DNA from 2 places in the Streptomyces sp. NBC_00019 genome. Region 2 is predicted to be linked to the other one. Evidence: riboswitches for the same ligand, from Rfam matches in the RefSeq annotation. Region 2 holds a riboswitch; the other holds the start of a gene.
The links. Region 2 has a riboswitch for cobalamin ahead of OHU89_RS06715 (CbtB-domain containing protein). Riboswitches for the same ligand answer to the same signal wherever they lie in the genome.
Positions count from the first base shown of each region.

Region 1: linked by a shared signal. The riboswitch ahead of OHU89_RS13100 (cobalamin biosynthesis protein) and the one ahead of OHU89_RS06715 (CbtB-domain containing protein) in region 2 are both predicted to bind cobalamin.

Region 1 is NZ_CP108302.1:2,726,705-2,731,611, reverse strand. Features, by position in the region: gene OHU89_RS13105 (cobyric acid synthase) at 1-1,237, opposite strand, end outside; gene OHU89_RS13100 (cobalamin biosynthesis protein) at 1,234-2,175, opposite strand; cobalamin riboswitch at 2,275-2,417, opposite strand; gene OHU89_RS13095 (hypothetical protein) at 2,549-2,770, opposite strand; gene OHU89_RS13090 (anion permease) at 2,805-4,046, opposite strand; gene OHU89_RS13085 (lysozyme) at 4,191-4,907, opposite strand, start outside.
Region 2 is NZ_CP108302.1:1,367,320-1,372,226, forward strand. Features, by position in the region: gene OHU89_RS06705 (acyl-CoA dehydrogenase family protein) at 1-261, opposite strand, end outside; gene OHU89_RS06710 (CbtA family protein) at 403-1,164, opposite strand; gene OHU89_RS06715 (CbtB-domain containing protein) at 1,189-1,410, opposite strand; cobalamin riboswitch at 1,449-1,602, opposite strand; gene OHU89_RS06720 (histidine phosphatase family protein) at 1,698-2,264, shown strand; gene OHU89_RS06725 (ferredoxin) at 2,289-2,663, opposite strand; gene OHU89_RS06730 (DUF6479 family protein) at 2,770-3,135, shown strand; gene dhaK (dihydroxyacetone kinase subunit DhaK) at 3,246-4,238, shown strand; gene dhaL (dihydroxyacetone kinase subunit DhaL) at 4,286-4,885, shown strand; gene OHU89_RS06745 (PTS-dependent dihydroxyacetone kinase phosphotransferase subunit DhaM) at 4,878-4,907, shown strand, end outside.

The sequences.
Region 1 (4,907 bases), 1.4 Mb from region 2:
AGATGAACGCTTCTCCGCCGCTGACGTCGGCGACCCCGTGATGGATCTCGTACCCGGCGACGTGCTCGCCGAGGGCTTCGCCTTCCGGCCGGGTGAGGGTCTTGTCGCGGGCGAACCGCACCCGCACGGGCAGCACGCCGAGCCCCTCGACATGACCCCGCCGGCTCTCGACCTCGTCCTCGATGTGTTCACCGAGGACCTGGAAGCCACCGCAGATGCCGAGGACGGGCCGCTGCTCGGCGACCCTGCGCTCGATGGCCTGCGCAAGTCCCCGCTCCCGCAGCCACTCCAGCGCCCGGACCGTGCCCCGGGTCCCCGGGATCACCACGAGGTCGGCGTCGGCCAGTTCCTCCGGCCGGTCCACGAACCGCACGACGACGCCCGGTTCGGCGGCGAGGGCGTCGACATCGGTGAAGTTGGACATGAGCGGAATCGCGCAGACGGCGACCCGCAGCACGTCCTCGCCGACGGGCGGGGCCGTGTTCGACTCCCGTACGGTCCCCCGCAGGGAGACCCGGAGCCCGTCCTCCTCGTCGATGCCGAGCCCGTGCCGGAAGGGCAGCACACCGTACGTGTGCCGGCCGGTGAGGCCGTGGAGCATGTCGAGCCCGGGCTCCAGGAGGCTGACGTCCCCGCGGAACTTGTTCACGAGGAACCCGGCGACGAGGGCCTGGTCCTGCGGCGAGAGCAACGCGACGGTCCCGAAGAAGGAGGCGAAGACGCCACCGCGGTCGATGTCGCCGACGACGAGGACAGGGAGTTGGGCGTTCCTGGCGATGCCCATGTTGACGATGTCGGTCCGCCGCAGATTGATCTCGGCGGGACTGCCGGCCCCCTCGCAGATCACCGCGTCATACGTGCCCCGCAGTTCGGCGAGACAGTCCAGCACGGTGCCGAGCAACTGCTGCTGGCGTCCCCCGTGATACCCGCGCGCACTGAGCTCACCGACGGGCTTGCCGAGCAGTACGACCTGACTGCTCTGCTCACCACCCGGCTTCAGCAGCACGGGATTCATGAGCGCGGTCGGCTCGACGCGGCAGGCCTGGGCCTGCATGGCCTGAGCCCGCCCGATCTCGGCACCCTCGCGGGTCACGAACGAATTGAGGGACATGTTCTGCGCCTTGAAGGGCGCGACCTTGACCCCCTGCCGTACCAGCCACCGGCAGATTCCGGCGGTGACGACACTCTTGCCCGCGTCGGAGGTGGTACCGGCGACGAGAAGCCCACCGCCGGTCATGAGGCACGCGCCTTGAGAGCGACCCGCGCGGCGACACTGACGCCGAGCGCGAGCAGACCGACGCGACGGGACAGCCGTACGGCCCGCTCGATGTCGTGGACCTCCACGGAACGCCCCTCCTGGTTCAGCACGGGCCGGTGCTCGACGCGCCCCGCATACGACAAGGTCCCGCCGAGCCGCACGCCCAGGGCCCCGGCGAACGAGGCCTCCACGGGCCCGGCGTTGGGGCTCGGATGCTCGCCGGCGTCGGCACGCCAGGCTCGTACGGCCCCCCGCGGATCGCTCCCGGCGACAGCGGCCAGTACGGCGGTCAGCCGGGCCCCCGGCCACCCGGCGACGTCGTCGAGCCGGGCCGAGGCCCAGCCGTACCGCCGATGACGCGGCGACTTGTGCCCGACCATGGCGTCAAGGGTGTTGACGGCGCGGAACCCGAGCAGCCCGGGCACGCCACCGACGGCTCCCCACACCAGGGCCCCCACGACGGCGTCGGAGGTGTTCTCGGCAACGGACTCGACCACGGCCCGGGCGATCCCGTCGGCGTCCAGGGCCTGCGGATCCCGCCCGCACAGATGAGGGAGCCGCTCCCGCGCCGCCTCGACGTCCCCGACTTCCAGGGCACGCCCGATGGTTCGTGCCTCGCGCACGAGCGAGGTGCCGCCCACGACGGCCCAGGTGGCGATACCGGTCAGCGCGACGGAGGCGACGGGGGAGGGACGTACGGCTTTCTGCGCCACGGCACCGAGCACGACGGCGCCCCCGGCGCACACCGCGGTGTGCAAGGCCCCCCAACCCCGGTGGTCCCGCCACAACACCCGCTCCACGGCACCCGCGGCCCGCCCGAACACGGCGACCGGATGCCCCCGGCGTGGATCACCGAGCAGCAGGTCACCGAGAAGTCCGGTGGCGGCGCCGTACGCGAAGACGCGATCGGCACGCATCGGCTCAGCCGGCCGTGGCGTCGGGCAGTGACCTGGTGCGGTATCTCAAACGGCAGGCGAGCATGGCGATATGTCCTCACTCAGGGTGTCCACGCCCTGGTTCGACGAGACCGACGACGAGAGTTCCTGGCTCCCGGGGCTACCTACCCCGGTGACAGTGGCGGGACCGCGCCGGACTTCCACCGGCTTCCTCTTCTGCCGTCGTACATGGCTCCGGCAGTCCACCATGGGCCCGGAAGGGCCGTCAACTTGCCGTTGACCTGGGACGGGAGAGTGTGCTGAGGCCCACATACGGGGGGTTGCGGACGTGACAAAAACGTGGGGTGCGGGACGGAGAACCGTCCCGCACCCCACGGGGTGTTCGCTCGTCGCGTCAGGCGACGATCAGATAGATCCCGTACGTCACCGCCGCCGCGCAGGCCGCGAAGCAGGCGTACGCGCCGGTGACCGCGAGAGCCGCGGATCCGCCCTGTGCGGTGGCCCGTTCCTGGCGGGAGAGGCCCATGATGCCGAGGGTGAACAGGGCCACGAGGGCCACGGTGACCACGAGGCTGACGCCGAAGACGGAGCCCAGCGCTTCCCAGTCGATCTTCATGTCGGTGATTCCTTCGTTCCTGGGTGCGGCGGGCTCAGACGGCGGCCGGCGGAGCGGCGGGCTCCGGGGCTGCGGTCGGGGCCGGGATCGTGGCCGTGAGGTCCTCGGTCACCGTGCCCGCCGGGGGAGGGGTGACCGCGGCGATCGCCGTCGTCACCACGCCGGCTGGCTCCTCGTCGCTGTCGTTGACGTTCGTGTGGTCGATGACCTCGCGTCGCGAGAGCTTCCAGATCGCCGCGCTGGAGGCGATGAGGAAGACCGCCACGACCGCCGTGCCCCAGTCGCCGAGGCCGGTGACCCACTCCGCCAGTGCGCCCACCAGGGCCGCGGCCGGCAGGGTCAGGCCCCACGCCACGAACATCCGCGTCGCCGTGGACCAGCGGACGACGCCGCCCTTGCGGCCGAGGCCCGCGCCCATCACCGCACCCGAGACCGAGTGCGTGGTGGAGAGGGAGAAACCGAGGTGCGAGGAGGCCAGGATGACCGTGGCCGCGCTGGTCTGGGCGGCGAAGCCCTGCTGCGGCTGGAGGTCGGTCAGGCCCTTGCCCATCGTGCGGATGATGCGCCAGCCGCCGAGGTAGGTGCCGAGCGCGATGGCGAGACCCGCGGAGAGGATGACCCAGGTGGGCGGGTCGGAGTCGGGAGCGACGGCGCCGCCGGCGACCAGGGCGAGGGTGATGATGCCCATCGTCTTCTGCGCGTCGTTCGTGCCGTGGGCCAGCGAGACCAGGCCCGCCGAGGCGATCTGGCCGGCGCGGAAGCCCTTCGCGGCGGCCCTGCCGTCGGCCTTCTTGCTCATGGAGTAGGAGAGGCGGGTCGCGAGCATCGCGGCGAGGCCCGCGACGATGGGCGCCGCGATCGCCGGGATCAGGACCTTGGTGATCAGGACGTCACCGTGGACCGCGCCCATGCCCGCCGAGGCGATGGTGGCGCCGATCAGACCGCCCATGAGGGCGTGCGAGGAGCTGGAGGGGAGCCCGACCAGCCAGGTCAGCAGGTTCCAGAGGATCGCGCCGACCAGGGCGGCGAAGATGACCTCGGGACGTATGCCGCTCTCGTCGACGAGACCCTTGGAGATCGTGTTGGCGACCTCCACGGAGAGAAATGCGCCCACAAGGTTCAGCACGGCGGACATGGCCACCGCGACCTTGGGCTTGAGTGCACCGGTCGAGATGGTCGTGGCCATCGCGTTGGCGGTGTCGTGAAAACCGTTCGTGAAATCGAACGCAAGTGCGGTTACTACCACAATCGCGAGGATCAGCGAGAAGTTTTCCATTTACCCAGGCAATCGTTCGAGCGTCATTGGCTGGTCGAACGTAGGTAACCAGGGTGAACGGAAGATGAACTGAGGCGGGCCGCACGGTGTCTGGAACCGAGGGATTCCCCTCCGATCCTCCAGCGCGGCCCAACCGCCGCACGGTTACGAGCCCCGGGCGAACTTCTTCAGCTGTGCCAGGGACCCGTTGAAGAGATTCTGATCACCCGGCAGGCTGCCGCTGTTGTCGTACTGCCAGATGGTCCAGTACCCCCATCCGGTCGGCAGCGCCCCGGCGTCCGCCGAGTTGTAGCGGGCCACCCACAGCGCGTGGTTCGAGGCGAAGGCGCCGCTGCCGCCGGTGCAGGTGTTCCACCAGTGGGCGGTCGTGTAGATCACCGGGCGGCGCCCGGTCAGCCGCTTCACCTCGTTGCTGAAGGACTTGATCCAGCTGACCATCCTGGCCTTCTTCAGGCCGTAGCACTTGTGCTTGCTGTCGTACGGGTTGTACTCGATGTCGAGCGCCGGCGGCAGCGTCCAGCCGTCCGCGCTCCAGCCGCCGCCGTTGCGTACGAAGTGCGCCGCCTGTGCCTTGCCCGACGACTTGTTCGGCAGGGCGAAGTGGTAGGCCCCGCGGATCAGGCCCGCGTTGCGCGCGCCGTTGTACTGCTGGTTGAAGTGCGGGTTGCGGTAGGTGTGGGACTCGGTCGCCTTGACGTAGACGAACTTCGCCCCCTTGGACTTCGCCTTCTGCCAGTCGACGTTCTTCTGATGCGAAGAGACGTCGTGCCCCTTGGGTTTACCGGCCGCCGAAGCCGGAAACTCGGCCAGCGCGGTCCCCGCGAGGGTGAGCGCTGCCACGGACGCGGCAAGGACGCGGCC
Region 2 (4,907 bases):
CAGCGGCACCCCGGCCTGGGCGGCTTCGTCGAAGAAGATGAACTGCTCGATCGCGCTCAGCCCGCGTCCGCCGTACTCCTTGGGCCAGCCGACGCCGAGCCAGCCGTCCGCGCCGAGCCGCCGGATGATGTCGCGGTAGTAGCGCTTCTGCTCACGCCGGTCGCCGTGGCGGGCGAGCGAGTCCTCGGGGACCAGCTCGGCGAAGTAGGCGCGCAGTTCGGTGCGCAGCCGCTGCTGCTCGGGCGTGTATTCGAGATGCACGGCGCCTCCAGGCTCCCCGGGACCGGTCCTGTCGGCGCACACGGTAGAACGTGTTCCAGAAATTGGGAATGGCGAGGGCACACGAAAGGGCCCCCGGAGTACCGGGAGCCCTTTTCGTCGGTGCGGTGGCGCCTGAACCGCTCAGTGGGCCAGGGGAGTCGGCCGCGCGGCGGCGGCCTTCTCCGTAGCCGTCCTGGGCGCCAGCAGCCGCTCCGCCAGCAGCCCGAAGACCAGCCCGAAGGAGGTCCACAGGGTCACCTGGACGGCGAGGGCGGCGAGCCGGTACTGCCACAGGAGGCCCGCCGGGAAGTGCTCCGGGACCTCGTTGAACGACGGCAGGAAGGCATACGCCAGACCGACCGCGAGGATGAAGAACGCGCCCGCCGCGAGGGTGGCGTTCCAGTTGCCCAGGCGCGGCGCGAGGCGCTTGCCCAGGATGACCGTACCGATCGCCAGCAGCACGCTGAGCACGATCATCAGGAAGAACAGCGCGGTGCGCTGGTTGAGGGTGTCGGGGTCGCCCACGGCCGGCGGGTTGGCCGGGTACTTCAGGAACGGGACGACGTAGACGCAGACCAGTCCGGCCGCAGCCAGGAGCAGCGCGCTCGCGCGCGGCCCGAAGCGACCGATCCGGCCCAGCGCGAAGCAGTACGCGAGCGCCGCGATGCCGCCGAAGGCGACCCCGTAGACGAGGACGCCGGTGGACAGGCCCGCGGTGGACTGCAGGGTGCGGCTGACGAGTTCCTCGCCGCCGTGCTCGTGGGCGTGGGCCTCCTCGAAGGCGATGGCCTGGTCGACGCGCGGTTCACCCAGGAAGTACGCGACGACGAGAGCGGCCAGGCCCGCGGCGAGGCCCGCGATCATGCCGCGGACCAGCAGGTTTCTGACAGTTGCGGAGTTCATGCGCAGGGGGCTTCCTCGTCGCTGTCAGTGGCAGGGGAAGCCGAGCAGGTGGCGGGCGTCGTGCACCCACTCATGGACCCCCTCACCGGAGATGAGGGAGGTGGCGCCCTGTTCGGCGCCGACGAAGTAGAGCAGGACCAGCATCAGCACGCCGAAGAAGACCGCCCAGGGGGCGATGGCGCCGATCGGCAGTTTTGCGGGTACCGCGGTGGAACCGGTGGTCGGCGGGGCGACGGACTGCGCCATGGCAGGTACCTCCTGGGGGAACTCGCGTCCCATGTCAGTGGTGCACAGGACGACGGGGCGGGTCTGACTCACCCGGCCCGCACCCGAAGGGCGTTCCCGGCATACAGTGGCGCGACCGTGCCGGAATCCCACCGGCTTCCACCGAACCGTCGTCGATATCGACGAGAAGGTACCGCGTGGGAGAGGTGCGGCCAAGAGCGCACGGGAGCACCCCGAGCGCCCGCCCAGGGCCGTTCGGCCCGTCAAGTACCGATCTTGGAGGGGCTGTTGAGCGGGGGAACGGGCGTATGACGAGCCGAGTGACGTTGATCTCACCGGCGATCACCAAGGCGCTCCGGGAAGCCAGATTCGATGACGGCTGCGCTCTCGACGCGTCCGGCCGCCGCCTCGCCCAGGCCGCCGCGGGCTCGCTCCCGGGGGCGGAACGGGTCGCCTGCTCCCCCACCGTGCGCTGCCGCGAGACGGCCGCCGCGCTCGGACTCGACGCCACGGACGCCGTGTTGCTGGCGGCTCTGGACGCCGGACGGTGGCGCGGCTCGACGTTGGCCGAGGTGAGCGCCGAGGAGCCGGAAGCTCTGGCGCGTTGGCTGTCCGACCCCGAGGCCGCGCCGCACGGCGGCGAATCGGTGCGCGCGGTGTGCGAAAGGGTCGGCTCGTGGCTGGACACGACGGCCCGACAGGAGGGGCGCACCGTCGCCGTGGCCGAGCCCGAGATCGTGCGCGCGGCGGTCGTCCGGGCGCTCGGCGCACCGGAGTCGGCGTTCTGGCGTACGGATGTCCCGCCGCTGACGGCGGTCGAGCTCAGCGGCAGGGCAGGGCGCTGGAACGTACGCCTGGGACACACCCTCGGCTGAGGCTGAGGCCGCGGCTGAACCTGGTCAGTGCAGTGTGACCATGAAGTCCGTGCAGGCCTGTGCGCACGTCCGGCAGGCCTTCGCGCCCTCTTCGCCGCCCGGCAGTCCTTCGAAGGCGTGCGCGGTCTCCAGGCACACGGTCCGGCACCACTCCAGTTGGACGCGGATGCCGTTCTCGTCCAAACGGTTCTGCTCGGACAGCAGCCGGCAGGTCGCGTCGCAGACCTCCGCGCACATGATGCCCTTGCGTCGTACGAGTTCCTGTTGCTCGGTCCCGTCCGGATCCACGAGGCTCGCCCGCAGCGCGCACGCCCGGGCGCACTCGGTGCACGCCTGCGCACACGCGAAGCGGTCCTCCAGGAATCGGAAGAGCTCCTGCTGCGTCGTCGTCGTTGTCACACCGCGCGGGTAGCCGCGGTGGATCGTGTCAAACCCGGTGTTCCCCAGGGGTCCGGCCGATTTTTCCGTTTTGGTTCATGCGGGACGCCAGGGGTACTCGCGTGCCATGACTACTGCATGGATGGACGTGGCCGCGGGCCGCGGCGCCCTCGGCGTCGGGCTGATCGTGGCGGGTGTCGTGGTCGTGACGTTGCTGATCGGTGCCTTCTGGCTGGGTGCCCGCCTACGGCGCCGCGAGCTCCCCCCGCCGACCCCCGAGGAGCAGCCACGGCTGCCGGAGGGCGGCCCCGTCCGCGAGGTCGTGGAGAACCGGGAACCCGACGAGGTGCCCCGAAGCGATCGCCGGATGACCCCGCACCAGTCGCCCGCGTTCGGCAATTCCCCCACCCGGACCGGCCCGGAGAAGGAACGGGCCCAGTGGAGCGAGGGCAGCGGCGGTTCCTTCGGCAGCGGCGGACCCGGCGGCCGCTGACCCCCGTACCGCACGCCGTACGACGCACCCGGGACCAGCCGCCCCCGTGACCCGCGCCTTCTGAACACCGATACTGCCAGGAGCAGCCTTTCGGTCACCAGGAGGTCCTCATGAAGATGTTGATCAACGTCCCGGAGAGCGTCGTCGCGGACGCCCTGCGAGGCCTGGCGGCCGCCCATCCAGAGCTCACCGTCGATGTCGAGAACCGCGTGATCGTACGGCGGGACGCCCCGGTGGCCGGCAAGGTCGGGCTGATCTCCGGCGGCGGCTCCGGGCACGAGCCGCTGCACGGTGGTTTCGTGGGCCCCGGCATGCTGTCGGCGGCGTGCCCCGGTGAGGTGTTCACGTCCCCGGTCCCGGACCAGATGGTGCGGGCGGCCGCCGCCGTGGACAGCGGGGCCGGCGTGCTGTTCATCGTGAAGAACTACACGGGTGACGTCCTCAACTTCGACATGGCCGCCGAACTCGCCGAGGACGAGGGCATCCAGGTCGCCAAGGTGCTGGTCAACGACGACGTGGCGGTCACCGACAGCCTGTACACGGCCGGCCGGCGCGGCACGGGCGCCACGCTGTTCGTGGAGAAGATCGCGGGCGCCGCGGCGGAGGAGGGCCAGCCGCTGGAGCGGGTGGAGTCGATCGCCCGTCAGGTCAACGAGAACTCCCGCAGCTTCGGCGTCGCGCTGAGCGCGTGCACCACGTACGCCAAGGGCAGCCCCACCTTCGACCTGCCCGACGGGGAGCTGGAGCTGGGCATCGGCATCCACGGCGAACCGGGCCGGGAGCGGCGGTCGATGATGACCTCGGGCGAGATCGCCGACTTCGCGGTGAACGCGATCCTGGAGGACATGAACCCGCGCAACCCCGTCCTGCTGCTGGTCAACGGCATGGGCGCGACCCCGCTGCTGGAGCTGTACGGGTTCAACGCCGAGGTGATGCGCGTGCTCACCGCCCGGGGCGTGGCCGTGGCCCGCACGCTGGTCGGCAACTACGTAACCTCCCTCGACATGGCGGGCGCCTCGGTCAGCCTGTGCCAGATCGACGAGGAACTGCTGCGACTGTGGGACGAGCCGGTGAGGACCGCGGGGCTGCGCTGGGGCATGTGAGCCCACGGCAACGGGCAGTCAACGTACCTACCACGCAAGGAGATCCAGTGCTCGACGCCGACTTCTTCCGCCGGTGGATGACAGCGACCGCCGCGTCCGTCGAACGTGAGGCGGAATGGCTGACGGACCTCGACTCGCCCATCGGGGACGCCGACCACGGCAGCAATCTGCTGCGGGGGTTCCGCGCCGTGACGGCGGTGCTGGAGAAGGAGACGCCGGATACGCCGGGTGCGGTGCTGACGCTCGCCGGACGGCAGCTCATCTCCACGGTCGGCGGGGCGTCCGGGCCGCTGTACGGCACGCTGCTGCGGCGGACCGGCAAGGCGCTCGGGGAGGACGCGGAGGTGAGTGCGGACCGGTTCGCCGAGGCGCTGCGGGCCGGGGTGGACGCGGTGATGGCGCTGGGGGGTGCCGCGCCCGGCGACAAGACCATGATCGACGCGTTGGTGCCGGCCGTGGACGCGCTCGGCGACGGCTTCGTCGCGGCACGGGCCGCCGCCGAGGAGGGCGCGCTGGCGACGACGCCGTTGCAGGCCCGCAAGGGGCGGGCGAGCTATCTCGGTGAGCGCAGCATCGGGCACCAGGATCCCGGGGCCACCTCGGCCTCTCTGCTGATCGCCGGGCTCGTGGAGGCCGACGGTGAGTGACGGCAAGCTCGTCGGGATCGTG